3 regions of the Mesorhizobium sp. M8A.F.Ca.ET.181.01.1.1 genome follow, and region 2 is predicted to be linked to each of the others. Evidence: predicted binding sites of a transcription regulator. Region 2 holds the regulator's gene; each other region holds the start of a gene.
The links. Region 2 encodes PhoB, which activates phosphate uptake and scavenging genes when phosphate is short. Its sites were predicted from a motif close to TGTCATNNANCTGTCAT; they were not measured.
Positions count from the first base shown of each region.

Region 1: EN824_RS09935 (RNA degradosome polyphosphate kinase) is a predicted target of PhoB. The motif match lies at 2,828-2,844, and genes of this name have one in related genera.
Region 3: ppk2 (polyphosphate kinase 2) is a predicted target of PhoB. The motif match lies at 2,219-2,235, and genes of this name have one in related genera.

Region 1 covers NZ_SRTV01000002.1:320,838-331,098, reverse strand. Annotated here, with positions in the region: gene ppx (exopolyphosphatase) at 1-571, opposite strand, end outside; gene EN824_RS09935 (RNA degradosome polyphosphate kinase) at 571-2,763, opposite strand; gene EN824_RS09930 (zinc-finger domain-containing protein) at 2,931-3,176, shown strand; gene EN824_RS09925 (FAD-dependent monooxygenase) at 3,197-4,435, shown strand; gene EN824_RS09920 (TIGR02117 family protein) at 4,453-5,118, opposite strand; gene EN824_RS09915 (amino acid ABC transporter ATP-binding protein) at 5,232-6,035, opposite strand; gene EN824_RS09910 (amino acid ABC transporter permease) at 6,060-7,217, opposite strand; gene EN824_RS09905 (amino acid ABC transporter permease) at 7,222-8,409, opposite strand; gene EN824_RS09900 (amino acid ABC transporter substrate-binding protein) at 8,472-9,500, opposite strand; gene EN824_RS09895 (DUF2182 domain-containing protein) at 9,926-10,261, opposite strand, start outside.
Region 2 covers NZ_SRTV01000005.1:474,306-484,566, reverse strand. Annotated here, with positions in the region: gene xylF (D-xylose ABC transporter substrate-binding protein) at 1-528, opposite strand, end outside; gene EN824_RS20885 (ROK family protein) at 793-2,037, shown strand; gene phoB (phosphate regulon transcriptional regulator PhoB) at 2,291-2,980, opposite strand; gene phoU (phosphate signaling complex protein PhoU) at 2,999-3,706, opposite strand; gene pstB (phosphate ABC transporter ATP-binding protein PstB) at 3,732-4,535, opposite strand; gene pstA (phosphate ABC transporter permease PstA) at 4,532-5,383, opposite strand; gene pstC (phosphate ABC transporter permease subunit PstC) at 5,387-6,370, opposite strand; gene pstS (phosphate ABC transporter substrate-binding protein PstS) at 6,437-7,492, opposite strand; gene EN824_RS20850 (PAS domain-containing protein) at 8,024-10,261, opposite strand, start outside.
Region 3 covers NZ_SRTV01000002.1:495,539-505,799, reverse strand. Annotated here, with positions in the region: gene EN824_RS10805 (glyoxalase superfamily protein) at 1-288, shown strand, start outside; gene EN824_RS10800 (dihydrofolate reductase family protein) at 478-1,125, shown strand; gene ppk2 (polyphosphate kinase 2) at 1,193-2,113, opposite strand; gene EN824_RS10790 (aldo/keto reductase) at 2,396-3,439, shown strand; gene EN824_RS10785 (glycosyl transferase family 90) at 3,464-4,435, opposite strand; gene EN824_RS10780 (glycosyl transferase family 90) at 4,573-5,544, opposite strand; gene EN824_RS10775 (hypothetical protein) at 5,742-5,894, shown strand; gene EN824_RS10770 (DUF982 domain-containing protein) at 5,955-6,215, opposite strand; gene EN824_RS10765 (GntR family transcriptional regulator) at 6,317-6,982, opposite strand; gene EN824_RS10760 (MFS transporter) at 7,098-8,351, shown strand; gene EN824_RS10755 (DUF423 domain-containing protein) at 8,390-8,755, shown strand; gene EN824_RS35180 (hypothetical protein) at 8,773-8,919, opposite strand; gene EN824_RS35175 (hypothetical protein) at 8,977-9,120, opposite strand; gene EN824_RS10750 (substrate-binding domain-containing protein) at 9,282-10,261, shown strand, end outside.

The DNA of each region.
Region 1 (10,261 bases), on a different contig from region 2:
CCTGGCGTGCGATCTTCTGCGCCTGGACGAGCGAGTTCTTCGCCATGTCCTGCAGGCGCAGGCCGCCGAGCGGCAGCGTGATGCCGTCGCCGATCGCCTCGCCATCGATGTCGATCAGTTCCAGGCTGCCGCCGCCAAGGTCGCCGGCAATACCGTTGGCCGGATGAAAACCTGAGATGACGCCGAGCGCGGAATAATGCGCTTCCTGGCGGCCGGAGAGCACGCGGATCTCGGTCTTGAGCACCTCCTCGGCGCGATGGATGAAATCGGGACCGTTGATCGCCTCACGGGCCGCGGCGGTTGCCAGCACGTACATGTGTTCGGCACCGGCCTGGTCGGAGAGCGCGCGGAAACGGCGAAACTCCTCCATCGAACGCGCCACCCCTTCGGGGTCGAGCTTCCCTGTCGAGACGATGCCGCGGCCGAGGCCGGCCAGCATCTTTTCGTTGAACAGCACGGTCGGCGAACGCGCCAGCCCCTCATAGACGACAAGACGGATCGAATTGGATCCGATGTCGATGATGGACAGCGGTCGGCGGTCCTGCAGCCGGCCCTGGGAATTGAACAGCATCAGGTGGTGGCGTTCTTCTTGCGGCGCTTGAACTGCGCGATTCGCTTGGGCGCATGCGATTTCAGCGCGTCACCCCGTCCCGACAGGCTCGGATTGGTCATGAAATATTCCTGCGCGTTGAACGGTTCCTCGCCCTCCTCCAGCACCACGCGCCGGGAGGTTCCATCAGCCAATACGTCGAAACTTTGCTGATTGTCCATGATGTTGCCCAGCATGATCTGGCCCAGAATCTGTTCATGCACAGTTGGATTGGTGATCGGCACCATGGTCTCGACGCGGCGGTCGAGATTGCGCGGCATCAGGTCGGCCGAGGAGATGTAGACAATCGCCTCGTCCGAGGGAAGGCCATGGCCGTTGCCGAAGCAATAGATACGGCTGTGCTCGAGGAACCGGCCGACGATCGACTTGACCCTGATGTTCTCCGACAGGCCCGGCACCTGCGGCCGCAGACAGCATATGCCGCGCACGACGAGGTCGATTTCCACACCGGCGCGGCTGGCATCGTAGAGCGCATCGATGATGATGGGGTCGACGAGCGCGTTCATCTTCATCCAGATGCGCGCCGGCCGCCCCTCCAACGCATGGGTGATCTCGGCTGAAATGTGCTGGAGGATGCGGTTCCTCAGCGTGAAGGGCGAGATCGCCAGCCGCATTTCGGCGGTCGGCTCGGCATAGCCGGTGATGAAATTGAACAATTGGGCGACGTCGCGGGCAATCGTCGGATCGGTGGTGAAGAAGGACAGGTCGGTGTAGATGCGTGCCGTCACCGGATGGTAATTGCCGGTGCCGAGATGGACGTAGTTGCGCAGCTTGCCGTCCTCGCGCCGTACCACCAGCGACATCTTGGCATGGGTCTTGAGTTCGAGGAACCCGAACACGACCTGCACGCCGGCACGTTCGAGATCGCGCGCCCAGCGGATGTTGGCTTCCTCGTCGAAACGCGCCTTGAGCTCGACCAGCGCCGTCACCGACTTGCCAGCCTCGGCCGCGTCGACCAGCGCACGCACGATCGGGCTGTCGTTGGAGGTGCGATAGAGCGTCTGCTTGATCGCCACAACTTCGGGGTCGGCCATTGCCTGGCGCAGGAACTGCACCACCACGTCGAACGACTCGTAGGGGTGATGAACGACGATGTCCTTCTCGCGGATGGCGGCAAAACAGTCGCCGCCATGCTCGCGGATACGTTCGGGAAAGCGTGGATTGTAGGGCGTGAACTTCAGGTCGTCGCGGGGAACGGAGACGATCTCGGAGATCTGGCTGAGCGCCAGCGGCCCGGTGAGCACGCTGATGCGGCTCGACGAGACGCCAAGCTCGCCGGCGACGAAATCGCGCAATTCCCCCGGCATCAGCATGTCGAACTCGATGCGGATAACCGAACCGCGGCGGCGACGCTTCAGCGCCGTTTCGAACAGCCGCACAAGGTCTTCCGACTCCTCTTCGACCTCGATATCGCTGTCGCGGATGATGCGGAACGTGCCGGAGCCCTTGACCTCGTAGCCGGGGAACAGCTTGCCGATGTAAAGGCCGACCGCCTCCTCCAGCGGAATGAAGCGGACATGGTTCTTGCGGTCCGGAAGGCGGATAAAGCGCTTCAGCGCCACCGGCAGGCGCAGCAATGCGCTCATCTCCTCGCCATTCTTGCGGTGGCGAAGCTGCAGCGCCATGGAGAAGCCGAGATTGGGAATGAACGGGAACGGATGCGCCGGGTCGATCGACAGCGGGGTGAGCACCGGAAACACCTGGTCCTGGAAATGCTCTTCCAGCCAGACCTTTTCGTCCTTGGTCAGCGCATCGCGGGTGATGCTCTCGATGCCTTCCTTGTTGAGCAGAACCGTGAGTGCCGAAAGGCTCTTCTGCTGGTCTTCCTGCAGCCGCTCGACTTCACGCAGCAATTGTTCGAGCTGCTGTTCGGGGGTGCGTCCGTCCGGGCTCTTCAGCACGATGCCCTCGCGCACCTGGCCGGCAAGGCCGGCGACGCGCACCATGAAGAACTCGTCGAGATTGGCGGCCGAGATCGACAGGAAGCGGACGCGCTCCAGCAGCGGGTGATGGGTGTTCAGCGATTCTTCGAGAACGCGGCGATTGAACTGCAGCCAGGAGAACTCGCGGTTGACGAAACGGTCCGGATTGCCTTCCGGGCTCGCTGCCGTGACGTTGTTGAATTCGCTCTGTACCGGCTTCAATTCGTTCATGATTCCCGCTCTTTCGCCCGCCCTGGCCGGTTAACCGGCTTAACTTATCCTGTGGCAGGCTTTTGCGACAGTTCTCTGACAGGCTTTTGCGACAGTTTGATTTCATCGAACTTGCAAAGAGGCTTGATATGATCCAGATGCAGAGAGACTGCGTTAAGGAGACGACGATGGCAGGCGGTTCCATTCCCCATTTCCAGAACGATGCGGGCCATCCGGCAATCGACATCGGGGTCAAGGAATTCATGTGCACGGGCGCCAACCCGCCTTTCGATCATCCGCATGTGTTTCTCGACATGGGCGACGACAATGAGAAAGTCTGCCCCTACTGCTCGACCCTCTACCGCTATTCGCCGAAGCTGAAGGCGACGGAAACCCTGCCCACGGGCTGCCTCTACATCGACCAGGCCGCCTGAAGCCTTTCGCGGCAAACCGGATGGACGACACGCGCTCCCGGCAAGTCGTCATCGCCGGAGCTGGCATTGCCGGACTGACCGCGGCGGTTGCCTTCGCCGAACGCGGTTATCCCGTGCAGGTGTTCGAGCAGGCGCAGCGCCTTGAAGCGGTCGGCGCGGGCATCCAGCTCTCTCCCAATGCGACACGCATCCTTCGTCAACTCGGCGTGCTCGACCGACTGCTGTCGGCGGTGGTAAGGCCGGAGGCCGTGGTATTGAAGGACGCAAGGACGTTGCGCCAACTGGCGCGCGTGCCGCTAGGGGAAGCCGGCGAGAGCCGCTGGGGCGCGCCCTATCTCGTCGCCCACCGGGCCGATGTGCAGAGCGCGTTGATGGCACGGGTTGCCGAGATACCTGATATCCATCTCACCGTCGGGGCGCGCGTCCAAAGAATTGCGACTGGCAGCCATGGTGTCACGGCGACCGTCGAGATCGGTGGCAATACGGCGGAGGAACAAGGCTCCTTGCTGGTCGGCGCCGATGGCGTCTGGTCGTCGGTGCGCGAGCTTGTCGATGCACAAAGGATGGCATCGCCAAGAAGCCGTTTTTCGGGAGAGTTGGCCTGGCGCACCACCGTCGCGGCAGACAGCAGCGCCGGGCGGGCCTTCGCCGCGATCGGTGCAGCCGATTGCGTCACGACTTTCCTGCATACGGGTTTCCACATGGTCGTCTATCCCGTCAGTAAGGGCGACGCATTCAACCTCGTCGCCTTCACCAAAGGCGAGCGCATTACCGAGGGCTGGTCCGGCCATGCCGATCCCGGCATACTCGCCGCCGCCATGCGCGGCACCGCGCCAGGACTCGTGAAGCTGGTGGAAATAGCCGGCCCGTGGCTGGCCTGGCCGCTGCATACCGTCGAACAGAGACAGCCTTGGACAATGCCAGCCGGCATCGCGCTGATCGGCGACGCCGCGCACGCAATGACGCCGTTCGCGGCACAAGGTGCCGCGATGGCGATCGAGGACGCCGCGATGCTCGCCAGCCTGGTCGCCGACTTCCCCGGCGACCTGACGCAAAGCCTCACCATCTGGGAGAAGCTGCGACGACCGCGCATCGAAAAGGTACTGAAACGCGGCGCGCTCAACCGCCTCGCCTGGCACGCCCGGGGACCGGTGGCATTGGCGCGCAATCTGGTCCTGGCGACGCGGCCAGGAGAGAAGCTCGCGGCGGATTTGGATTGGCTTTACGGCTGGGAACAGCAGCAGGTCATCCGTCGCTGAAAGGAGCTGCGGCAAAGCTAATTATACAGCCGCATCGACAACCCAAGCGATGCCGGCAGCGGGTTCCACCAGCCGGTGCGCAGGCCGGCAGTGCGCAGTGCGGCCGCAGCCCAGGTGTTGCAGCCGATCAGCGCGTTGAAACGGCCATTGGCCTCATAAAAACGGTCGAAATTGGAATAGGCGGCATTGTCGATGACGATCGGGCCGCTCGGTCCCTGCTGAAAACTCGCTTCGACAAAGTCGAGCAACGCGGCAAAACGGTCCTCGCCCACGTCGAAGCCGGCGACATCGGGGCGCGGCTCGGAGATATCGCCGGCGACGTCGACATGCATCACCGAAGCATCGAGTGTCAGCGCCTTGAATACCGGCAGCGCCTTCACTTGCGACCATGTCGGCGTTTCCAGGTAGAAGGCGCGCCCGCCCCAGCCGAAGACGAGGTAGCGCACTTCGGGGGCGTCCGAAGGCAGGCCGGCATCGGCAAGAAAACGGAAGCGCCGGCGCACCCCGTCATCCACCGGAATGGCGATGTCGGTGTGGATTGGGTTCTTCAGCACCAATATGCGCCGCGTGCCCTCGCCTGCGGCAGCCGTGGGCCAGAGCGGCCGCGGCACCAGCGTGCCGAGCGACACAGCGAGCACCACTGCGGCAACCAGCATGACCAGCAAACGCAGGAGTTTTTTCATCGGTGCGGCTTCGCGATTCGTCGCGGCTCAATGGAGAAGATCATTATCCGATCGGCCAGACGCAAAAAGCCCGGCCATGGCACGGCCGGGCTTCCCTGATTCCAGTGAAGCGCTCAGTGCAGAATCTGCGACAGGAACAGTTTCGTGCGTTCGTGGCGCGGATGGTCGAAGAACTCGGCCGGCGTGTTCTGCTCGACGATCTGGCCCTGGTCCATGAAGATCACCCGGTTGGCGACTTTCCGCGCAAAACCCATCTCGTGGGTGACGCACAGCATGGTCATGCCCTCTTCGGCCAGCCCCACCATGGTCTCCAGCACTTCCTTGATCATTTCAGGGTCGAGCGCCGAGGTCGGCTCGTCGAACAGCATGATGCGCGGGTTCATGCACAGCGAGCGTGCGATCGCCACGCGCTGCTGCTGGCCGCCGGAAAGCTGGCCCGGATATTTGTTGGCCTGCTCGGGAATCTTGACACGCTTGAGGAAATGCATGGCGATTTCCTCGGCCTGCTTCTTCGGCGTCTTGCGCACCCAGATCGGCGCCAGTGTGCAGTTCTCCAGGATGGTCAGATGCGGGAACAGGTTGAAGTGCTGGAACACCATGCCGACCTCGCGGCGCACCTCGTCGATCTTCTTGAGATCGTTGGTGAGTTCCTTGCCGTCGACGATGATCTTGCCCTTCTGGTGCTCCTCCAGCCGGTTGATGCAGCGGATCATGGTCGATTTGCCCGAGCCGGACGGGCCGCAGATGACGATGCGCTCGCCGCGCATCACTTTCAGGTTGATGTCCTTCAGCACATGGAACTCGCCGTACCATTTGTGCATGGCGACGATGTCGATGGCGACATCGGTGGTGGAAATCTGCATCTTGGCGGCGTTGACCTTGATCTCTTCCGCGCTGACGGCGTTTTCGGTGGCCATGGCTGGGTCCCCTTGTTCTTTTGTTTAGCGTTTGTAGCCGGTGTCGAGTCGGCGTTCCGTGTACATTGAATAGCGCGACATGCCGAAGCAGAACAGCCAGAAGACGAAGGCCGCGAACACAAGACCGGATTTCGCGGTCTGCGCCGTTGCCCAGTTGGCATCGGAGAAGTTCTGCTTGACGATGCCGAGCAGGTCGAACATCGAGATGATGAGGACCAGGCTGGTGTCCTTGAACATGCCGATGAAGGTGTTGACGATGCCGGGAATGACCAGCTTCAGCGCTTGCGGCAACACGATCAAACCCATCTTCTGCCAGTAGCCGAGGCCGAGCGAATCGGCGCCTTCATACTGGCCCTTGGGGATCGCCTGCAGGCCGCCGCGCACGACTTCGGCCATGTAGGCGGCGGCAAACAGCGACACACCGATCAGCGCCCTCAGATATTTGTCGAAGGTGACGCCGGCCGGCAGGAACAGCGGCAGCATGACGCTGACGAAGAACAGCACCGTGATCAGCGGTATGCCGCGCACGGCTTCGATGAAGATGACGCACAGCATCTTGACGATCGGCATCTTCGAGCGCCGGCCGAGCGCCAGCACGGTGCCCAGCGGCAGCGACACGGCGATGCCGACGAAGGACAGGCTCAGCGTGATCAGCAGCCCGCCCCAGCGTGAGGTTTCGACATGCGGCAGGCCGAATATGCCGCCGACCAGAAGGAAGAAGGAAACGATCGGCAGCACCAGGAACAGCAGGATCGCGTTCAACCCCTTGCGCGGCACACGTGGCATCAGCATCGGCACCAGCAGTGCCACGAACAGGATGGCGACCAGGATCGGCCGCCAGCGCTCCTCGACCGGATAGGTGCCGAACATGAACTGGCCGAACTTGGCGTTGACGAAAGCCCAGCAGGCGCCGCTCCAGCCGTCGGGCTGAATACCGCCTTGCGCGACGGTCGCGCAGACCGTGCGGTCCGGCCCGGTCCACTGTGCGTTGATGAACGCCCAGTTGATGACCTGCGGCAGTACCCAGGCGACGATGACGATGCCGAGGATGGTGAGGATGGTGTCGCCGACCGAACCGATCAGGTTCCTGCGCACCCAGGCGACGGGACCGCTGACGCTCGCCGGCGCGGGCTGCGCCAGCGCCATTTCGGTCCGCACCCAGGACATGTCGTGTTCCTGCATGGCTCTACCTCTCCACCAGCGCCATTCTGGCGTTGACCACGTTCATCACGGCCGAGGTCACCAGGCTGAGTATGAGATAGGCGATCATCATGATCAGCACGCCTTCGACCGCTTGTCCGGTCTGGTTCAGAACCGTGCCGGCTGTCGCCGTCAGGTCGGGATAACCGATGGCGATCGCCAGCGAGGAGTTCTTGGTCAGGTTGAGATACTGGCTGGTCAGCGGCGGAATGACGATGCGCATGGCCTGCGGCACCACGACCAGCCGCAGGATCGACCCGGATCGCAGACCAAGCGCTGCCGCCGCCTCGGTCTGGCCCTTGCTGACGCCCCTGATGCCGGCGCGCACGATTTCGGCGATGAAGGCCGCCGTGTAGCAGGATAGCGCCAGATAGAGCGACAGGAATTCCGGTTTGACCTGGAAGCCGCCGGTCAGGTTGAAGGTCGACTGTTTTGGAAGATCAAAGGTCAGCGGAAAGCCGCTCAGCACGTAAGCGAGCAGCGGCAGGCCGACGATCAGCGCGGCGGAAGTCCAGAACACGGGAAATTGCTGGCCTGTCGCCATCTGCCGCTGACGCGCCCTGCGGGCGACGAACCACGACATCGCGATGCCCACGACAAGGGCGACCAGGATCAGCCAGGAGCCGTCGCCCCAGACCGGGCGCGGAAAATAGAAGCCGCGCTGGTTGAGGAAGGAGCCGAAGGGCAGATGATAGGAGTCGCGCGGCGCCGGCAGCACGGCGAGCACGCCGGAATACCAGAAGAAGATGACCAGCAGCGGCGGGATGTTGCGGAAAATCTCGACATAGACCGTGCAGATCTTCTGGATCAGCCAGTTCTGCGACAGGCGACCGATGCCGATGATGAAGCCGATAATGGTGGCGGTGATGATGCCGGCGGCGGCAACGATGATGGTGTTGATCAGGCCGACGACGATGGCGCGGCCATAGGTCGAGTCCGACGTATAGGCGATCGGCGTGTCAGATATGTCGAAGCCGGCGCGCCCCTTGAGGAAGCCGAAGCCCGAGGCGATGTGCAGGCGCTGCAGATTGTCGATGACGTTCTGCACGATCCACCAGATGGAGCCGAACAACAAGACGACGACCAGCGTCTGGAAGAAGAGGCTGCGTATTCTCGGATCATTGACGAAGGAGCCGCGGCTCGGCTCCTCGCGTAGGATTTCCTGCGATGCCATGTCACGTCCCCTGTGAAAGAGAAACCGGAAGGCAGGTGCCTGCCTTCCGGATCACATTTCGATCAGCGGATCGGCGGAGCGTATTGCAGGCCGCCCTTGGTCCACAGCGCGTTGATGCCACGGGCGATCTTCAGCGGGCTGCCCGAACCGACATTGCGGTCGAACATTTCGCCGTAATTGCCGGTGGCCTTGACGATGTTGACGACCCAGTCGTTGGAGACGCCGAGATCGGTGCCGATCTTGGTGTCGGCCTCCTGGCCGAGCACGCGCTTGATCTCCGGGCTGGCGGAGTTCTTCATCTCGTCGACATTGGCCTTGGTGATGCCGAGCTCCTCGGCGTCGAGCAGAGCGAAATAGGTCCACTTGACGATGTGGTACCACTGGTCGTCGCCCTGGCGAACGGCAGGTCCGAGCGGCTCCTTCGAGATGATCTCGGGCAGCACGACGTGATCGGCCGGCGAGCCGAGCGTCAAGCGAATGCCGTAAAGGCCCGACTGGTCGGTGGTGTAGACGTCGCAGCGGCCGGCATCATAGGCGGCGTTGACCTCTTCCAGCTTCTCGAAGACGACCGGATTGTACTCCATCTTGTTCGCCTTGAAGTAGTCGGCGAGGTTGAGCTCGGTGGTCGTGCCGCTCTGCACGCAGACGGCGGCGCCCGAAAGCTGCAGCGCCGAATTGACGCCCGGCAGCTTCTTGGCGTTGATCATGAAACCCTGGCCGTCATAGTAGGTCGTGCCGATGAAATTCAGGCCAAGCGCGGTGTCGCGGTTGATCGTCCAGGTGGTGTTGCGCGACAGGATGTCGACCTCGCCGGACTGCAGCGCGGTGAAGCGCTCCTTGGCGCTGAGCGGCGTGAACTTGACCTTGGTGCCATCACCGAAGACGGCGGCGGCAACCGCGCGGCAGAAATCGGCGTCGATGCCTTGCCAGTCGCCCTTGTCGTCCGGCGCCGAGAAGCCGGCCAGACCGGTCGAGACGCCGCACTGGATGAAGCCCTTCGCCTTGACGGTGTCGAGCGTGCCGGCCGACGCGGCCGACGCCATCAGTCCGAGCGTGGCGACGCCGAGAATGCCGATAGCAATGTGTTTCATAACCCACAGACCCTTTTCTGTTTTTTCAGGCAGTGACCCTGATCTTTTCTCCCGTGTGAACGCAGCTCCCATCCCGGCCCATTCCCGGAACCCCGCGTCGCAAATCGACGCGCCGCCTCCCATTCACGAACAGCATCGAAGGCGATAATTCTCGTGAGGTCAAGGAAAATGACCGAATTGCAACGGGTTTGAAAATCGATTGTCCGAAATGCCTGAATTGCAGACAAACGCGCCCGCGATTTAGTCACAAGCGCGAATTGAATCGGCAAAGCTCATTTGCCGCGGATGTGAGCCGGTTCCGTGAAATCCATTGCCGGCAATACCTGAGTGTTACTGCCTCCAGCACGAAATGCATTGACGTCGCGGAATACCCCCGGCCGGCGATTGCCGGTCAATATTGCTCGTGAACAAAGCCGGTACGCAGGTCAAAGCGCGGGAAAGACGAGCCAGACGCCGATCGCAACCATCAATGCGCCGGAGATGCGCGGGATCAATTGCCCGGCCGGGACCATCTTCTCCAAGAGAACAAGGATGGCGATGCCGGCGATCCACAGGACGTTCATGACACCGCCGACAAACAGCAAGGCCATCAGCGCCCAGCAGCAGCCGAGACAATAGGCGCCGTGGCCGATGCCGAGCCGAAGCGCGCCGGGCGGGGTGGTGCGGAAGCCGCCATGGCTGGCCAGGAATGCGATCGGCGCCTGGCATTGGCGCAGGCAGACGCCCTTGACCGGCGTCCATTGATAGAGGCCGGCGGCGAT
Region 2 (10,261 bases):
GATGGCTTCCTTCAGCACTTCCATCGAGCCCGAGAACAGGAAGTCGGCATTCGGGTCGGCACCCGAGCCCTTGATGAAGACGTAGTTGCCTTCAGGCTTCACCTTGAACACTTCGCGGGCCTGCATGCGGCCGACTTCCTTGTTGTCGAAGGTCAGGTAGAAGACGTCCTTGTTTTCGATCAGGCGGTCATAGCCGACGACCGGAATGCCCTCGTCGAGCGCTTTCTGCACCGCCGGACCGATGGCCGAGGCATCCTGCGCCAGGATGATCAGCGAATTGGCGCCCTGCGAAATCAGGCTCTCGACATCGGTCAGCTGCTTGCCGGGATTGGACTGCGCATCGGCGGAAATGTACTTGTCGCCCGCGGCCTCGATCGCCTTCTTCATGGCGGCCTCGTCGGTCTTCCAGCGCTCTTCCTGGAAGTTGGACCAGGAAACGCCGATGACCTTGTCCTTCGCCTGCGCGACCGACACCAGTGTCAGCGACATGGCGACACCCGCCAGGATGGCGGCTGTGAATCTCTTCATGATATCCTCCCTGCGCCGCGTATGGCGCGACCAAACTGGCCCGAAGGCCGGCACAAAGGCTCTATTTTTTCGAGCCTCGAAAAAACACTGGTCCATCGCCAGAACACTGTCAACATCGATTCTGATGGATTTTGAGGTGCCAGAAATTTTTTTTCGAGCCTCGCAATAAATAAATGACAGCACCGGCCGCTTCTGCCAGTGTTTGACCCTGTTGCCGGAGGTATTCGAGGGGGATCAAGAACCGCGGCAACCGGGAGGGAAAGCATGTCGGTGGGAATCCGCCACGACGATCTGCGCCGGCGCAACCGCGCAATGGTGATTGCAGCCGTGCGCCGGGATGGTCAGCCCTCGCGCACCGAGATCGCCGCCACCACTGGCCTCAGCCACTCGACCATATCGGCGATATCCGCCGACCTGATCGGCGAAGGTATCCTGACCGAAGGCAAGCCGAACGAGGCCGGCTCGCTCAAACGCGGCCGGCCGCAGGTTGGCCTCGGCCTCAACCCCGAGGCCGCGGCTGTGATGACCGTGGTGCTGTCGCTGAATTTCCTATCCGTCGCCGTCATCGATTATGCCGGCCAGGTGGTCGCCGAGGAGCAGCGCCGGCTGGACACGCTGACCATGTCGCGCGAGGCGCTGATCGGCGAATGCACGGCAATAGTGCGCCGCCGCATCGAGGACCCCGATCTCGATATCCGCAGTGTTGCCCGCATCGCGCTGGCGATCCAGGGCATCACCGACACCAAGGCGCGTGCCATGCTGTGGTCGCCGATCACGCCGCAGACGGACATTGCCTTCGCCGACATACTCGAAGCCGAATTCGGCATCCCCGCCACCATGGAGAACGACTGCAACATGATGGCGGTGGCGTTGCGCTGGCGCGACCCTCAACGCTACCGCGACGACTTCATCGCCATCCTGCTCTCGCACGGCATCGGCATGGGCCTGGTGCTCAAGGGCGAACTGTTCACCGGCACCCATTCATCGGGCGGCGAATTCGGCCACATGATCCATCGCCCGGGCGGCGCGCTCTGCCGTTGCGGGCGGCGCGGCTGCGTCGAGGCCTATGCCGGCAACTATGCCATCTGGCGTAATGCCAGGCAGCTTGGCGAGGACGCCGAACCGGTCGCCGATGTCAGCGACGCGCAGATGCGGACACTCGCCGCGACGGCAAGGGAGAAAGACGGACCGGAGCGCGAAGCCTATCGCAAGGCGGGCGAGGCGCTGGGCTATGGGCTGGGCAGCCTGTTCGCGCTGATCGACCCGGCGCCGGTCGCCATGGTCGGTGTCAGTGCCGCCGCCTTCGATCTGATCGAGCCGGCCTTGCGCGAGGCCATCGCCCAGACCGCCGGCGGCCAGCATTCGGAATCGATTTCCTTCGACACCGAGCCGAACGAACTGCCGCTCATTCGCGAAGGCTGCGCCATGCGCGCCTTGACCTTCGTCGACCAGGAGATTTTCGCGCCGGGCGTGCAGGCGAGAGGCAGTGCTGGGAAGAGCGTGGCCTGAGCGAACGCTCCGGTGAATCACCACCAATGCTGGAGGTTGGCCGAGCGCCCTCAAGGTCGTCATCCCTGGGCGGAGCAGCCGCGAAGCGGCGTCGCGGAGACCCTGGGATCCATGCCGTGACCTCGATCGTAGAGTGCAACGGCGCAGAATTCTGCACTGCGGCGACGCGTCGAGGTCCCGGCATGGATCCTCGGGTCTGCGCCGCGTCGCTTCGCTCCTGGATGACGAAGTCAGGGGCGTAGCCGCCCTCGACCTAGTCTTCCCTGATCGCGTAGCCCGCGCCGCGGATGGTGCGGATGACGTCGGGCATGCGGCCATTGTTGACCGCTTTGCGCAGCCGGCCGACATGTACGTCCACCGTGCGCTCGTCGATATAGATCGTCTCGCCCCAGACATTGTCGAGCAACTGGCTGCGCGAGAACACCCGGCCGGGATGGCGCATCATGAATTCGAGCAGCCGGAACTCGGTCGGTCCGAGCCGGATTTCGCTCTTCTTGCGATAGACCCGGTGCGATTCACGGTCGAGCACGATGTCGCCGACCTTGAGCACGCTGGACAGCACTTCCGGCTTGGCGCGACGCAGCAGCGCCTTGACCCGGGCCATGAATTCCGGCGTCGAGAACGGCTTGACCAGATAGTCGTCGGCGCCGGTCGAAAGGCCACGCACGCGGTCGCTCTCCTCACCGCGCGCCGTGAGCATGATGATCGGCAACCTCTCGGTCTCGGGCCGCATTCGCAGGCGCCGACAGAGTTCGATGCCGGAAACAGCCGGCACCATCCAGTCGAGCACCAGGAGGTCGGGCACATTCTCCTGGAGGCGGATCTCGGCTTCGTCGCCGCGCGTCACCACCTCGACCTGGTAGCCTTCCGATTCCAGATTGTAGCGGAGGAGCACGCCGAGCGGCTCCTCGTCCTCCACCACCATGATGCGTGGCGCGATCATTGGCAGATCATCCTATCGTCAAGCCGCCGGCGCCGACATCGCCGTCTCGTCCTGCTTCGGACGATTGGCGGGCAGTTGCGTTCCGGTCAGCACATAATACGCATTCTCGGCGATGTTGGTCACATGGTCGCCGATGCGCTCGAGATTCTTGGCGCAGAACAAGAGATGCGTGCAAGCCGTGATGTTGCGCGGATCCTCCATCATGTAGGTCAGCAGTTCGCGGAACACCGAGGTGTATTTGACGTCGATGCGTTCGTCGTCATTCCTGAGCTTGGCGAGGGCGGCGGCATCGCCGGCCGCATATTCCTCGACCACGCCCTGCACCTGGATCAGCACCAGCTGCGCCATGGAGTCGATCGAGTGCGACAGGTCGCGCGGCGTCGCGGTGAGGCCGACGGAACCGACACGCTTGGCGATGTTCTTGGCAAGGTCGCCGATGCGCTCGAGGTCGCCCGCCATGCGGATCGAGCCGACGACATGACGCAGATCGTCGGCCATCGGCTGGCGCTTGGCGATCAGGGTGATGGCGCGGTCGTCGAGTTCGCGCTGGCGCGCATCCATGATGGCGTCGTCGGAGACGACGCGCTGTGCCAGCGCGTTGTCGGAATTCAGCAGAGCCTTGGTGGCGCCGCCGACCATCGTGCCGGCGAGATCGCCCATGTCGCTGATCAGCCTGCTGATCTGTCCGAGATCCTCATCGAAGGCTGCGACTGTGTGTTCGGCCATGATCCTCGTCCTCGTATGCGTGATATCAGCCGAAGCGGCCGGTGATGTAGTCCTGCGTGCGCTTCTCACGAGGCGACGTGAAGATCTTCTCGGTCTTGTCGAATTCGACCAGTTCGCCCAGATACATGAACGCCGTCTGGCGCGACACGCGCGCCGCCTGCTGCATGTTGTGGGTGACGATGACGATCGTGTAGTCGGCCTGCAGCTCGTCGATCAGTTCCTCGATCTTGGCGGTCGACAGCGGGTCGAGCGCCGAGGCTGGTTCGTCGAGCAGGATGACTTCCGGCTTCACCGCCACGGTGCGGGCGATGCAAAGACGCTGCTGCTGGCCGCCCGACAGGCTGAGGCCGCTAGCGTTGAGCTTGTCCTTGACCTCGGTCCACAATGCCGCGCGCTTCAGCGCCTGTTCGACACGGCCGTCCATCTCGGACTTGCTGATCTTCTCGTAGAGACGGACGCCGAAAGCGATGTTCTCGTAGATCGACATCGGGAACGGCGTCGGCTTCTGGAACACCATGCCGATCTTGGTGCGCAGGAGATTGAGATCCTGCGAGCGGTCGAGGATGTTCTGGCCGTCGAGCAGCACCTGGCCGTCGGCGCTCTGCTTCGGGTAGAGCTCGTAGATGCGGTTGAAGACGCGCAGCAGCGTCGACTTCCCGCAGCCCGACGGGCCGATGAAGGCGGTGACGCTGCGCTCGGGCAGCGACAGGCTGATATCCTTCAACGCCTTCGACTGGCCGTAGTAGAAGTTGAGGTTCTTGACCTCGATCTTGGCCTTATCCACGGCCACTTCGGGCGTGTTCAACTCGGTGGACAACATCGGTTTCATCTGTCCTCTCTGCGTCCGGTAAGGCTGCGGGCGAAAATGCTCAGGCCGAGAACCGTCAGGGTGATTATGAGTGCGCCGGTCCATGCCAGTTGCTGCCATTCCTCATAGGGGCTGAGAGCGAACTGGAAGATGGTGACAGGCAGGCTGGCCATCGGCGCGTTGAGATTGCTCGACCAGAACTGGTTGTTGAGCGCGGTGAAGAGCAGCGGCGCCGTCTCGCCGGAGATGCGGGCGATGGCGAGCAATATGCCGGTGACGATGCCGGAGAGCGCGGCGCGGTAAGCGACAGATTTGATGACCACCCAGCGCGGCGCGCCGATCGCGGTGCCGGCTTCACGCAGCGCGTTCGGCACCAGGTTGAGCATGTCCTCGGTGGTGCGCACCACGACCGGAATGACCAGGATGGCCAGCGCAACGGCGCCGGCAATGGCGGAGAAATGTCCCATCGGCCGCACCATCAGCTCGTAGACGAACAGGCCGATGATGATCGATGGCGCCGACAACAGGATATCGTTGATGAAGCGCACGATGGTGGTGAGCTTGGAGAAGCGGCCGTATTCGGCCATGTAGGTACCGGCGAGCACGCCGATCGGCGTGCCGACGATCACGGCGATGATCGTCATCACCACGCTGCCGTAGATGGCATTGAGCAGGCCGCCGGCGTCGCCGGGCGGAGGCGTCATTTCGGTGAACACGGCCAGCGAGACGCCGGACAGGCCCTTGTAGAGCAGCGCGCCGAGGATAAGCGCCAGCCAGGCGAGGCCAATGCCGGCGGCGACGACGCACAGCGTCATCATCACGCCATTCCTGCGCTTGCGGCTTTGGTGAAGCGATGCGGCTGTGGACATCGGTCAGGCTCCCGTACGGGCGTCGATGCGCATCAGCATGTAGCGTGCGATGGCAAGGATGAGGAAGGTGATGACGAACAGGATCAGGCCGAGCGCCACCAGCGAGGAGGTGTAGAGATCGCCAACGGCTTCGGTGAATTCGTTGGCGATGGTCGCCGAGATCGTCGTGGCGGGCGCGAACAGCGAAGTCGAGATGCGGTGCGCGTTGCCGATGACGAAAGTGACGGCCATCGTTTCGCCGAGCGCACGGCCAAGGGCGAGCATGACGCCGCCCATGATACCGATCCGGGTATAGGGAATGACCACGCGCCGCGTCACTTCCCAGGTCGTGCAACCGATGCCGTAGGCCGACTCTTTCAGCACCGACGGCACCGTGTCGAACACGTCCTTGGTGATCGAGGTGATGAAAGGCAGGATCATGATGGCGAGGATCATCGCCGAGGTGAGCAGGCCGATACCATAGGGCGGGCCGGCAAACAGATTGTTGAGCCCGGGAACACCATGGAACAGCCAGATGATAAAGGGTTGCACCGTCGTCTGCAGGAACGGTGCCAGCACGAACAGGCCCCAGATGCCGTAGATGATCGAGGGGATGCCGGCGAGCAGTTCGACCGCCATGCCAATCGGGCGCCGCAATGCGCGCGGGCAAAGTTCGGTGAGAAAGATCGCGATGCCAATGCCGAGCGGCACGGCAATCAGGATGGCGATGGCGGATGTGATGATGGTGCCGTAGATGGGCGCCAGCGCACCGAATTTCTCGGTCACCGGGTTCCAGCTTTCCGTGGTCAGAAAGGAGAAGCCGAAGGTCGAGAGCGCTTGCCAGGAACCGGCAAACAACGAGATGGCGACGCCGCCAAGCAGGACCAGAACCAGGATCGCGGCGGCACGGGTCGCCGCATGGAAGATCGTGTCCGTCAGCGCGAAACGTCTGACGATCGCATCGCGCGAGCCCTTGATGGCTGGCAAGGCTTCCTGGACAGCACTCATGTCAAGCTCGACTCTTTGTGTTGAGAAAAAGGAGCGCCGCGCAAAGCGGCGCTCCTTCGGGTGATGTTACTCGCCAGCGTAGACCGGCTTGCCGCCGGCCTGGATGTCGGCCTTCCACGAAGCCTTGATCAGGTCGACGACGCTGTCGGGGATCGACACGTAGTCGAGCGCCTTGGCGGTTTCCTTGCCGTCCTTATAGGCCCAGGCAAAGAACTTCAGCGCTTCGCCGGTGGCGGCGGCATCGTCCGGAGCCTTGTGGATCAGCACCCAGGTCGAGGCGGCGATCGGCCAGGTGGCGTCGCCGGGCTCGTTGGTGATGATGACGTTGAAGTTCTTGGCAGTCTTGAAGTCGGCATTCGAAGCGGCGGCGCCGAAGGACTCGAGCGACGGCTCGACGACCTTGCCGGCTGCATTCAGCATCTTGGAGTAGGACAGCTTGTTCTGCTTGGCATAGGCATATTCGACGTAGCCGATGCCGCCGTCGGTCTGCTTGACGGTGTTGGCAACGCCTTCGCTGCCCTTGGCGCCGACGCCGGTCGGCCATTCGACAGCCGTGTCCGAACCAACCTTGTCCTTCCAGTCGGGCGAGAGCTTCACGAGGTAGTCGGTGAAGTTGAAGGTGGTGCCCGAGCCGTCCGAACGATGCACGACGGCGATCGCGGTCGACGGCAGGGTGAGCGAGGGGTTCAGCGCCTTGATCGCGGCGTCATCCCAGGTGGTGATGGCGCCGAGATAGATCTGGGCCAGCGTCTTGCCGTCGAGGACGAGTTCGCCCGGCTTGATGCCCGTGAGGTTGACGATCGGCACGATGCCGCCCATCACCATCGGGAACTGCACGAGGCCGTTCTTTTCCAGATCGGCGTCGGACATCGGCTTGTCGGTGGCGCCGAAGGTCACGGTCTTGGCGATGACCTGCTTGATGCCGCCGCCCGAGCCGATCGACTGATAGTTGAGGCCGATGCCGGTGTCCTTCTTGTAGGTGTCGGCCCATTTGGCGAACACCGGATAGATGAAGGTCGAGCCGGCGCCGGAAAGGTCAGCTGCCATTGCTGCGGAAAGGGTGAGGGTGGACGCCGCAGCCATTGCAATCGCAACGGCCGCCGAGCGGATGAAATGTCTCATGTGGCCTGCTCCTGTTCGGAAGATGGTCTCTCGGCGCCATTTCCTCCGGCGCCCGCTGAGGCCAATAGCCTTCGATTATAACAGTCGCATGACAGTTTCGTGTCAGCCCGGTAACGCGTCGCCCGCACCGGGAAAGGCGCTGATGCCCGGCGCTCGCGGCCCGGTCCGGGTTTACCGCCGGAATCAGGGGCTTGAGCCGTCCGGCGGCTGGAATCACCCAGGATTCGACCGAGCTTTCCCACGTGAATAAAATCCGGACGGGAGCGCGTTGCTCGCAGCCAGAGCGTGTCATGGCCGGGCCATCGCCAAAAACAGGTCCGTTGGGGTAGGTGACGCTGTTTCTTGCAGGCGGTCGCTGCTCCCGCCCGTAACCGAGAAGAGCGGAATTCGATTTTGCTATTGTTCCGGCTGGAGGCAGCCTTTGATATGGCGCGATCGCACCATAGTCACTGCACGCAGGGGTAGCGGCAAATCCCCTGCTGATTCCCTTGATTTGCCTCGCCGGATCCTGAAATCCGGGCGACGGGGGTGCTATCCCGCGTTGCGGTGGACCTGACGGCCGGCGCCAACCCAGCGCTCGACCTTCTCAAGCAAGGCCCTGGGGCTGATCGGCTTGGGCAGATAGTCGTCCATGCCCGCCTCCAGGCAGCGTTCGCGGTCGCCCTTGAGCGCATGCGCGGTGACGCCGACGATCGGCACATGCGTGCCGGTTTCCTGCTCCAGCAGGCGGATCGCGGCCGTCGCTTCGAGACCGCTCATCTCCGGCATCGAGACATCCATCAGGATCATGCACGGGTTGAGCGTGCCGAAAGCGTCGAGCGCCTTGCGGCCATTGCCGACGATCTCGAAACCATATCCGGTCTCGCCGAGGATCTGGGTGAAGACCATCTGGTTCACCTCATTGTCCTCGGCCACGAGGATATCCAGCCTGTGCCCGCCGACCGTGGCAGGCGGCCTGGGACGAACCGGTGGCGGCTGCAGCTGCGCGCGCTGCTCGGCTACCGCCAGAGACGACCGCAGGGCAACCTCGAGCACCTCGCCCGCTGGCGGCTGAACGGCGTGGCCGCTGGTGGTGTGGCGATGGCGCTGGATGGTCGCGACCAGCGTCTCCAGGAGCGCCGAGGAGCGTGCCGGCTTGATCAATTGCGCGTCGATGCCAAGATCGCGGTAGCTGGTGTTGGCAAGCGACTGGTCGACCGAGGTCAGCATGATGATCGGCGTGTCCGCGAGGCCCTCGGTATTGCGCACGATGCGCGCCATTTCGGCGCCGGTCATCTCGGGCATCTGGTAGTCGAGCACCACGCAGTCGACCGCCACGCCATAAGCTGCCGCGGCGATCAGCACCTTGAGGCCTTCGGCGCCGCTTTCGGCAGCGCAGGAATCGAACGTCCAGGAGGTCATCTGCTCGGTCAGGATGGCGCGGTTGACGGCATTGTCGTCGACGATCAGCACGCGTGCGCCGGTCACGTCCACCGGCGTGATGCGCTGCCCGTTCTGCTGCCCGGCCCCGGGCAGCGTCACCGTGAACCAGAATGTCGATCCCTTGCCCTCGGCGCTCTCGACGCCGATGTCGCCGCCCATCAGGTCGACCAGCCGCGAGGTGATGGCAAGGCCAAGGCCGGTGCCTTCGTGGCGCCTCGTCGACGACGTGTCGACCTGGCTGAATTTCTCGAACACCAGTTTCAGCTTTTCCTCGGGGATGCCGATGCCGGTGTCGGTGACCGAGATCGTCAGCCTGGTTCCCGTCGGAACCCGTTCTCCGGTCACGTCGACCAGCACATGGCCTTCATCGGTGAACTTCACCGCGTTGCCGAGCAGGTTGGTGACGATTTGCCGGATGCGGCCGACATCGCCGATGAACAGCCTTTCGAGCCGCGGCTCGATACGCACGATGAGCTCGAGGTCCTTTTCCTTGGCCCGCGTCGACACCAGCGTCGCCACGTCCTCGATCGCCTCGGCGAGATTGAAGGGCGCCGGATCGAGCACCAGCTGGCCGGCATCGATCTTGGAGAAATCCAGGATGTCGTTGATGATGGTCAGGAGCGCGTTGCCCGATTTGACGATGATGTCGGTGAAGGTCTTCTGCTTCAGATCGAGATTGGATTTGGCCAGGAGTTCAGCCATGCCCAGCACGCCATTCATCGGCGTGCGGATTTCGTGGCTCATATTGGCGAGGAATTCCGACTTGGCGCGGTCGGCGAGCACGGCGCGCTGGCGTGCCTCGCTGAGCTCCGCTTCGCGTTGCTTGAGCTCCGTAATGTCGGTGGTGGAACCGATCAGGTAGAGCGAACCGTCGGAGGCGATCATTGCGCCCTTGCGGGCAAACTGATGCCTGACGCTGCCGTCGGGAAGGCGAACCGTCTCCTCGATCTCCTGGGTCTCGCCGGTACGCAGCACGGCGAGATCGCTGGCCACGAAGGCCTCGCCATCCGGCCCGAATATCTCGACGTCGGTCTTGCCGATCGCCTCCTGCTTGCTGAAGCCGGTGAGGTCGCACCAGCCCTTGTTGACATAGAATTGCCGGAGGTCGGAGCGCTTGGCGTAGATCGACACCGGTACGTTGTCGATCAGGCTGCGGAACACCTCGTTCTCGCGCATGCTCTCTTCCAGGGCTTGCTCGCGTGCCTTGACGTCGGTGATATCGGTGCTGGAGCCCACCAGATGCACCGATCCGTCGGTGGCCACCAGGCGGCTCTTGCGCGTCATCAACTGCCGCACCCTACCGTCACGATGGGTAACGGGCTCCTCGACTTCGCGCACATTGCCGTT
Region 3 (10,261 bases), on a different contig from region 2:
GGCTTCACCGTGGACTGGGAGCACCGCTATGGGGAAAGTTCCCCTCTCTATACCCAAGTCTCGCGTGGCAACCTTGCACTGCACCTGTCCGAACATGCGGGCGACGCGACGCCTGGCGGCAACATGGTCGTTTATATGACAGGCATCCGCGACTTCCACAAAGAGCTTGCCGGCAAGGAGTACCGCTACATGAATCCCGGCCTGGAGCATGAAGACGGCCGGCTGACGGTGGAGGTCATCGACCCGTTCAGCAACCACATCCGCTTCATGGAACTGACGGGCGAATGAGCTGATATCGCGGCGGCCTGGGCGGCCGTCACTGGCCGTCCGGGCCGATCGCTAAAAACAGTCCCGACATCGCCAGGCGGCAAAGGTCCGGATACATACTTTCGATCCGAAAATACCGCTTGCAATTCGCAATCAGTTTGCTAAAAGAAAACCACTTGCAAATTACAACTGGTTATCGAGGAGGTCTTCATGTCAAAACTTCGTGTCAACGCGTTTACCCTCTCGCTCGACGGCTATGGCGCCGGTCCTGATCAGGATCTGCAAAATCCGCTCGGCATCGGCGGAGGATCCTTGCACAAGTGGTTTGTCGACACCCGCACCTTCCGCAAGATGGTGCTCGGACAAGATGGCGGCACCACCGATACCAACGAGGCGTTCGCGGCGCGCAGCTTCGAGAATGTCGGCGCCTGGATCCTGGGCCGCAACATGTTCGGGCCGATCCGCGGAGAATGGCCTGACGACAAGTGGAAGGGCTGGTGGGGCGACAACCCGCCCTACCATGTGCCGGTTTTCGTGCTGACGCACCACAAGCGGGCGTCTATCACCATGGAAGGGGGCACGAATTTCCATTTCGTCACCGACGGCATCCATTCGGCGCTCGAGCAGGCGAGATCGGCGGCTGGCGGCAAGGACGTGCGGGTCGGCGGCGGCGTCGATATGATCCGCCAATATCTCCAGGAGAGGCTGATCGACGAGATGCACCTGGCGATTTCGCCGGTGCTGCTTGGCCGGGGCGAGAACCTTTTTGCCGGCCTCGACATGCCCAAGCTTGGCTACGCGTGCACCGAGCAGGTGGCGACGGCGCTGGCCACGCACGTGGTTATCAATCGGGCTTAAGCTCGGCGCCGCCCCTCATCCGCCTGCCGGCACCTCCCGTATAGTGACGGGGAGAAGGAAGGGTCACTCAATATTTCTCCGGCACGTAAAGCTCGCGCGGCAGGACCTGGCGTTCGTATTCCGGGTTGAAAACGCGCTCCGGCAGCGTGATCTCCTCGTGCGGCACCTCTTCATATGGCAGCTGCTTGAGCAGATGGTCGATGCAGTTCAGGCGTGCCCGCTTCTTGTCGTTGCCCTCGACTATGTACCAGGGCGCTTCGGGAATGTTGGTGCGGGCGAAGGTTTCTTCCTTGGCCTTGGTGTACTGCTCCCAGCGCACCCGCGACTGTAGGTCCATCGGCGACAGTTTCCACTGCTTCATCGGATCGTGGATGCGCATCAGGAAGCGCATCTGCTGTTCCTCATCGGTGATCGAGAACCAGTATTTGACCACCGTGACGCCGGAGCGCACCAGCATGCGCTCGAACTCCGGCACGTCGTGGAAAAACTCCTCGACCTGATCGGGGCTGGCGAAGCCCATCACCCGCTCGACGCCGGAGCGGTTATACCAGGAGCGGTCGAACAGCACGATCTCGCCGCCTGCGGGCAAATGCGGGACATAGCGCTGGAAATACCATTGCGACTTCTCGCGTTCGGTCGGCGCCGGAAGCGCCACGACGCGACAGATACGCGGATTGAGCCGCTGGGTTATGCGCTTGATGACGCCACCCTTGCCGGCGGAATCGCGGCCCTCGAAAATCACCACCAGTTTCTTCTTGTGATAGGCGACCCAGGATTGCAGCTTGATCAATTCGGACTGCAGGGTGATCAAGTCGCGAAAATACTGCATGCGATCGATCGAAGGCGGATGCGAGTTCTTGTAGATCTTGGCGATCTCCATCGACAGCGCCGGTTCCGACAATTCGAGTTCATAATCTTCGTCGAGCGTGTCGGCGAGTTCAGCTTCAAGCCAGTCCTTGGCAGGGGAATTCTGTCTTAGCTCGGTCATATCAACTGCTCCGCTTGCAAGCCTGTCGGTTCCCTGGGGCGTCCCCAAATTGCTGCCAGCGGCCGGGAATGGAAACACCTGAGCCGACTTCAATATAGGCCGGCGGTGACGGTTTTATTGCAGCCCGGGCGCGATTTGCCGCCGGTGCAAATTTCGCGACGCATGATCGATCGGCGTCATCGCATGGCGACAAGCCGACCGAATTGTCCTACAAATCCCCGGTCGCGTTCCAGGCCTGCCCCTTGGCGGCACGCCTCTTCAACAAAATCGTGAGGATCTGACATGGAATACCGCACCCTTGGCCGTTCCGGCCTGAAGGTTTCGACACTGACGCTTGGCACAATGACCTTCGGCGGCGCCGGGCCTTTCGCCGCGGTCGGCAACAGCGATCTCGCCGAAGCAAAGCGGATGATCGACATGTGCATCGACGCCGGCATCAACCTCATCGACACCGCGAATGTCTATTCGAACGGCCTGTCGGAAGAGATCATAGGCGAAGCGCTCGGCGGCAAGCGCAAGAACGACGTGCTGATCGCGTCCAAGGCCCGGATGCGGATCGGCAAGGGCCCGAACGACGAGGGCCTGTCGCGCCATCATCTGATCCGTGAATGCGAGAGAAGCCTGAAGCGATTGAAGACCGATGTCATCGACATCTATTTCGTCCACCAGTGGGACGGCCTCACCCCGCTCGAGGAAACCGTTGCCGCGCTCGACACTTTGGTCAGCCAGGGCAAGGTGCGCTACATCGGCTGCTCCAACTATTCGGGCTGGCAGGTGATGAAGGCGCTTTCCATCAGCGACAGCCGCCACCAGCAACGCTTCGTCACCCAGCAGATCCACTATACGCTGGAAGCGCGCGAGGCCGAGTACGAACTGCTGCCGATCTCGGTCGACCAGGGGCTGGGCGTGCTGGTCTGGAGCCCGCTCGCCGGCGGCCTGCTGTCGGGTAAATACCGCCGCGACAGCCCGACCGCCCGCCAGCTCGCCGGCTGGTCCGAGCCGCCGATCCGCGACGAGGACCGGCTGTGGCGGATCGTCGATGTGCTGGTCGAGATCGGCAGGGATCGTGGTGTTTCGGCGGCACAGGTGGCGCTCGCCTGGCTGCTCGGCCGCCCTGCCGTCTCCTCGCTGGTGATCGGCGCCCGCAATGACGTCCAGCTGAAGGACAATCTCGCGGCCGCCGCCCTGGTGCTAGGCACCGAGGAACGCCAGCGTCTCGACGCCGTAAGCCGGCCGCCCCTGCTCTACCCCTACTGGCATCAGCAACTGACAGCGAAGGATCGCTTCGGCCCCGCCGATCTGGTTCTCGACCGCAGCGATATCTGATCAGCGTCAGGTCGAGAGCGAGGGCTAGCTCTCGATGAACCGCCAGAGTTCGGGATCGGGTTCGATCTGGCCGCCGAGCACGAAATATTTGTAGAGGACGAGCAGGGAGATCGCCTGCTCGTCCCGTTCATTGGAAAATTTGCGGCAGTAGGCATTGGCCGTGGCGATGATGCGCTCCGCCGCGGCCGGATGCCGTTCGAAATAATCTACCTTTTCACGGAGATTGGAGAAGTCCGGGTCGAGCGGCGCATAGTGGACTCCAGCCTCGAGCTGGCTCTCGCCAAACCATGTCTCGTAGGTCGGCGGCGGCATCAGACAGAGCGAGTTGGAGTTCATGATCCATTTGAGGTTGGTCGCCACGTCATTGCCCTCCAACGAGACGATGTAGCGATAGCGCAGGTGCTGGCTGATGCTGAGGAAGGGCTTGCTGTACGCAGCCGGTGCATTGCGCTTGTGCGAACCGACGTCGCAGAACGGCAAGTCGCGCGCGACATCCAGGAACCGTGTCCGGATCGGATTGTTGAGGTCGCCGCGCCAGACCACAGCCGGGCGTTTGTCGGTGAAGACGACGGCGTCGGTGGGCATGTGAAAATGGCGGAACTTATTGAACTTCATGACGACGGCGTTGCCGTTGTCGGCGCGGATCGGCCGGTCCTTGACGAGCGTCGGCAGCTCGGGCACGCCTTTTACGTCGCCGAACTTCAGGTCGATGAGCAGTGACGGATCGAAATAGCGGGCAAATTCCTTCAAGTCGTAATAGTACATGCTCGGTTCAAAAGGCAGCTGGTCGATACGCACGGCATCCGCGCTTGGCGTAAAAGCGTCCTGCAGCTTGTTGTAGTGATTCAGCCGTCGGCGCACGGCCTCATCCGAGAGCCTGGCCTGTTCCAGGCGGCCCGCCAACCGTCGTCGGAAGATCGCCTGGGGTGCGATATCGCGGATCACGTTTCGCGCGTAGTAAAAGACCTTTGCGGTCGTTCGTTTTATGGTGGCCATCGTTCTTTTGATCAGAGATAAACGCGATTAAACAAATGACGGCCGGGACGGTTCCCTCGGCATGATCGCATGATTGGGCCACGCAATCCAGCGCTGCCCGAACACGTGGCAGCCGGCCGAGACGAGGTGCCCGGCAACTAGCCCGTTATGTAGCGCCACACCTCGGCATCAGGTTTGATCTGGCCCGAGAGCACGAAGTATTTGTAGAGCACCAGCAGAGAGATCGCCTGTTCGGTCCGCTCGTCGTCGAATGTCCGGCAATAGGCATTCGCGGCGGCGATGATGCGCTCCGCCTTGGCCGGATTCCGCTCGAAATAGGCCACATGGTCCGCAAGGTTCGAGAAATCCGCCTCGAGCGGCACATAGTGCACATTGGCTTCGAGCTGCCGCTCCGCGAACCATGTCTCATAAGTCGGCGGTGGCATCAGGCAAAGTGACTTCGAGTTCATGATCCATTTGAGGTTGGTCGCTACATCATTGCCTTCGAGCGAGACGATGTAGCGGTAGCGCTGGTGCTGGCTGATGCTGAGAAAAGGCTTGGCGTATTCGGCCGGCGCGTTCGGCTTGTGCGAGCCGGCATCGCAGAACGGCAGGTCGCGCACTGCCTTGAGGAATCTTGTCCTGATCGGGTTGTTGAGATCGCCGCGCCAGACCACGGTCGGCAGCTTGTCGGCGAACGCAATAGCGTCAGCCGGCATCTGGAAGTGACGAAACTTGTCGAGCTTCATGATGACGGCGTTCCGGTCGTCATCGCAGATTGGCCGATCCTTGACGATAGCGGGCACCCTAGGCACGTTCCTGACGTCGCCGAATTCGAGGTCGATGAACAAATCCGGATCGAAATAGCGGGCGAATTCCTTCAGGTCGTAATAGTACATGGTCGGCGTGAACGGCAGCTTGCTGATGCGCTTGGCATTGGCGCTTGGCGCGAAACAATCCTGCAGCTTGTTGTAGTAATTCAGCCTGCGGCGTGCCGCCTCACCGGAAAGCCTCGCCCTTTCGAGCCGGCCGGCCAGCCTTGCGCGAAACAGCGTTTGCGGAGCGACATCGCGCACGACGTTTCTCGCATAATAGAAAACTCTTGCGGCGGTCCGCGAAATTGTGGCCATCGGTCACTTGATCAAAACAAACAGGCAGCTCTCAATTCATTGGCGCCCCGCATTTCCTACATCATTGTGGCGCCCATCTGGCAAGCCCCCGCATCTCTTCCAGCAAGCATCCAGCATTGTCGCTTCAGCTGTTGTGTTTGACGGCTAATGCTCCTAGGCAGGTTCAGGGCCGCAAGGCAGTGATAAAAGGAGCCGATATGGCGCGAGCACCCAACTACGATCAGGAACGCAAGGAGCGTGACCGCCAGAAAGCGGCCAAGAAGGCTGAAAAGCTGGCGGCCAAGGTTGCCGCCCGCGAACGTTCGAAGCCCGAGACCGAGACCGAGACCGAGACCGAAACCGAGGAGTAACGGCATGCGGCCCGCGAATGCGGGCCGTGCCTCAATCCGAATTGTCGGTATCAGCCTATGTCAGGCTGGCGCCTTGTCACTGATGAAAACATCCACCTCCCGCGCCGCGGCGATGAAAGCGCGTCGGGCATTCATCGCCGGCTTGTCGCCGGCGAGTGCGTCGTGGCAGGCCTGCAGCGCCGCACGATGCTTGGCGCTGCGCTTGCCGGGCCAGCTGTTGAGCAGGTAATCGGAAGCTTCCCTTGCCGAACGCAAGAGCTGAGTGCTTCCCGCCGTGACGGACTTGACGGTCACGGGTGTTTCAAACCGATTGTTTTCCATTGCCGCTCTTACGCCATCGGCTTGCTTGAAGCGAGGCCGAAAGTGCGCTTCGCGTCAGATGCGGCCTGTTTTCCGGCGAATGCTGCCCTGCATCGACCGCACTAGGCGGCGACGACGGCAAATCCCCTGGCGCGAAGGCCACGTCGGTCGTTGGCAAGCGACGTCACCAACCGGTTACGGCTGCCGACGATGTGGGCCGACAGCAGCCGCGTGGCTTCATCGGCCTGGCCAAGGCGTGTCGCGGCAAGGATGGCGCGATGTTCGAGCCAGGCACGGCCAAGGGCCGTTTCGTCACGCACTTCCAGCCAGCGGGCGCGCGACAGCCGCGTCATGGCGTCACGAACCGCCCGGAACAGGAATTCGTTGCCGGAGAGCCGCGCCAGCTCGATGTGAAAATCCATGCCGACACGATGCCATTCCTCGCGCGGGGTATTTTCGTCGCAGGAATCGAGCATCGCCTCGATGACATCGATCGCGCTCTTGTCGGCTTGCCCGCACGTCAGCCGCAGCGCGGCGACCTCGACCGCCTCGCGATAGACCGCGATCTGCTCGAGCTCGGCCAGGTTGATGGGCGAGACCGTCCAGCCGCGCCCGTCCCTGCCGACCAGGCCCTCGGTCTCCAGCCGCAGAAGTGCCGCCCTGACCGGCGTGCGCGAGGCGCCGAAACGGCCTTCGATCCAGCGTTCGGTCAGCCGCTCTCCCGGCCCGACCTCGAGAGCCAGGATCATCTCGCGAAGCTGCCGTTCGACATTCTGCATCTGCGACATCGCGCGTCCTTTCCGAAGCCGCATTGACAGCGGCGGGCTTGAAGTTCATGACGGATACCAGATTGGTATCCCAAAATGGTATCCGCAACAAGCGCCGACACCGGGCAGGCAGGACATGACACAGGAAGACACGCGGCAGAGCGGCTACAACATTCACTGGCGGCGCAATCTTGCCGTCTGTTTCGCGGGCTCGTTCAGCACGCTCATCGCCATGACCCTGCTCTTGCCGTTCCTGCCACTCTATGTCGAACAGCTCGGCGCACAGGGTCATGCGGCCATCGTGCAGTGGTCCGGCATCGCCTATGGGGCCACCTTCTTCGCCGCGGCAATGGTCGCGCCGCTGTGGGGACGCCTGGGCGACCGCTACGGCCGCAAGGTGATGCTGGTCCGCGCCTCCTTCGGCATGGCGATCTGCATGTCGCTGACGGGCATGGTCGAGACGGTCTGGCAATTGGTTCTGCTGCGCCTGCTGATCGGCTTCGCCGGCGGCTATTCCTCGGGTTCAACCATATTGGTGGCCATGCAGACGCCGAAGGAGCGCTCCGGCTGGGCGCTTGGCGTCCTGTCGGCGGGTATCACGGCGGGCTCGCTGGTCGGCCCGCTGCTCGGCGGCGTGCTGCCGCCGGTAATCGGCATTCGCGCCACCTTCCTGTTGTCGGGCGGCGTGATCTTCCTCGCCTTCCTGGCGACGACGTTCCTCATCAAGGAGAGCCCGCGCCCAAGGCCGGCCGAGGCCGCGCCGGCGGCAAAGCCGAAAAGCGGCTGGTCTCAGATCCCGGACAAGCGCCCGGTCGTGGCCATGCTGACCACCGGCATGCTGCTCGCCTTCGCCACAATGTCGATCGAGCCGATCATCACCGTCTATGTGCAGCAGCTCATCGAGGACCAGGGCCGGGTGACGCTCGTCGCCGGCGTTGTGATGTCGGCGGCCGCGCTCGGCACCATCCTGTCGGCATCCTGGCTCGGGAAGCTCGCGGACCGGATCGGACACTGGAACGTTGTCGTGGGAGCGCTGGCCGTCTCGGCGCTGCTGCTCATCCCGCAGGCTTTTGTCACCAACAGCTGGCAGCTTATCGGCCTGCGTTTCCTGATGGGCCTGGCGTTGGGCGGTCTCCTGCCCTGCATCACCAGTGTCATCAGGCACAATATCCCCGACGGCGTTGGCGGCAACGTGCTTGGCCTGGCGATCTCGGCGCAGTATGTCGGGCAGGTCGCGGGACCGCTGGCCGGCGGTTTTGTCGGCGGCCATTTCGGCATGCCGTCGGTGTTTCTCGGCACATCGGTGCTGATGGCCCTCGGTGCCGTCTACAACTGGATTGTCCAGTCGCGGCGGACGCGGCATATGGCGCTGGAAGCGGGCAAGCCCTGACGCTTGGCCGACCTGCAAAAAGAAGGAGCACGCCGACCATGAACCTCGCCGATCCAAACGGCAGCCGCCTCCTCGTGCTTGCCGGCGGCCTCGTCGGCGCCGCGGGCGTGGCGCTGTCGGCAGCGGCGGCGCACCGTGGCGGCGCCTTCACCGGCACGGCCGCCTCGTTCCTTCTGATGCATGCGCCGGTGTTTCTCGCCATTGGCCTTGTCGGCGCGAACCGCTGGCTGCGAATGGCCAGCCTGGTCCTGCTCGTCGGTCTCGTGCTTTTCGCGGGCGATCTTCTCGCCCGCGATTTCCTGGGATCGAGACTGTTTCCGATGTCGGCGCCAATCGGCGGCACCTTGCTCATCGTCGGCTGGCTGGCAATAGCAATTTCTGCCCTGGCTCGCCCACGTTCCTGAGATTCAAGCCAGCAGGATCAGCGCCGACGTTCGGGTCGGATCAGCAGATCACGATTGCGCGCGGCCGGCCTCTTCAGACATCTGGACTCTGGCCGCTCGGCGGCGGGCGAGATACCCCAGTAGTTGCGGTAAATGTCTTCGAACAGATGCTGGATGGGGTGCATGTTTTTCTCCTTCCAATTGAATCGATCCAATCGCAAGCACAAAAAGGGCAATGCCGATCAGCTCCGCTTGCGCCCTACGAGGAAGCGCAAGTCGCGAATCCACGGACTGGTTCTGTCGCGGCGCTTCTGGCTGTTTGTCGCCGACCCGATATTCCAGTCGTTGCGGTAGATGTCTTCGAACAGATAGTTGATGGGATGCATCATTCCCTCCGAGGTCAATCAACAGGCTAAATCCGCCAATTTGGATCGATTCAAAGATAGGCCTTTCATTGGCGACGGTCAAGCAAAATTTGAATCGATCCAACGAAAGTGCTAGATGCGGCCCAAGAACGTGCTAAATGCATGTCAGGAGACCCGCGCAAATGGCGTCACTTACCGCAGGCAATCGACGACCCGTCCGGCTGGCCGATATCGCCAAGGCCGCCGGGGTTTCGCACGGCACCGCGTCCAATGTATTCAGCCGGCCCGAGATCGTGCGCGAGGAAGTTCGCGAACGGGTTCGCGCAGCCGCCGAGGCCATGGGGTATGGCGGCCCCGATCCAAAGGGCCGGCTGCTGCGGGCCGGCAAGGTCAACGCCATTGGCGTTGCCACCGCAGAGCCCCTCTCCTACTTCTTCGACGATCCGTTTGCGCGCGTCATGATGGCGGGCATCTCACAGGCTTGCGATGCAACCGGAGCCGGCATCTCACTGGTCTCGGCCGCCAACAACGAACAGCTTGCCTGGAACATCCAGAGCGCGCTGGTCGACGGCTTCATCGTCTTCTGCATCGAGGGCGGTTCGCGCCTGGTGGAACTGGCACGCGAGCGCAAGCTGCCCTTCGTCGCGCTCGACCTCGATTCCGAGGACGGGTCGGTCGCCGCGATCGGTGTCGACAACATCGCCGGCGCCGGCATGGCGGCCCGCCATCTCACCGATCTTGGACATCGCCGCTTCGCCGTCCTTGCGCTGCCCTTCGCCGACGACAGGACGGGCATTGTTTCGGCCGAACAGGTACGGGCCGCTACCTATGCAGGGACGCGCAACCGCCTCACGGGCTATCTCCGGGAGCTTTCGCGGGTTGGCGTCGATATATCCAAAGTGCCCGTCTACGAGACCGCCAACGACGTGGCGAGCACGAAGGCGGGGCTCGAAACCATCTTCGCCTCCGACGCGCCGCCCACCGCCATCCTTGCCATGTCGGACAGAATGGCCCTGGTGGCGCTCGAATGGCTGAGCGCACGCGGGCTCAACGTGCCCGACGATGTTTCCGTCGTCGGGTTCGACGATGTTCCGGAAGCAGCGGTGTCCAAGCCGCCATTGACCACGATCGCCCAGCCGATTGCCGAGATAGGCCGCCTTGC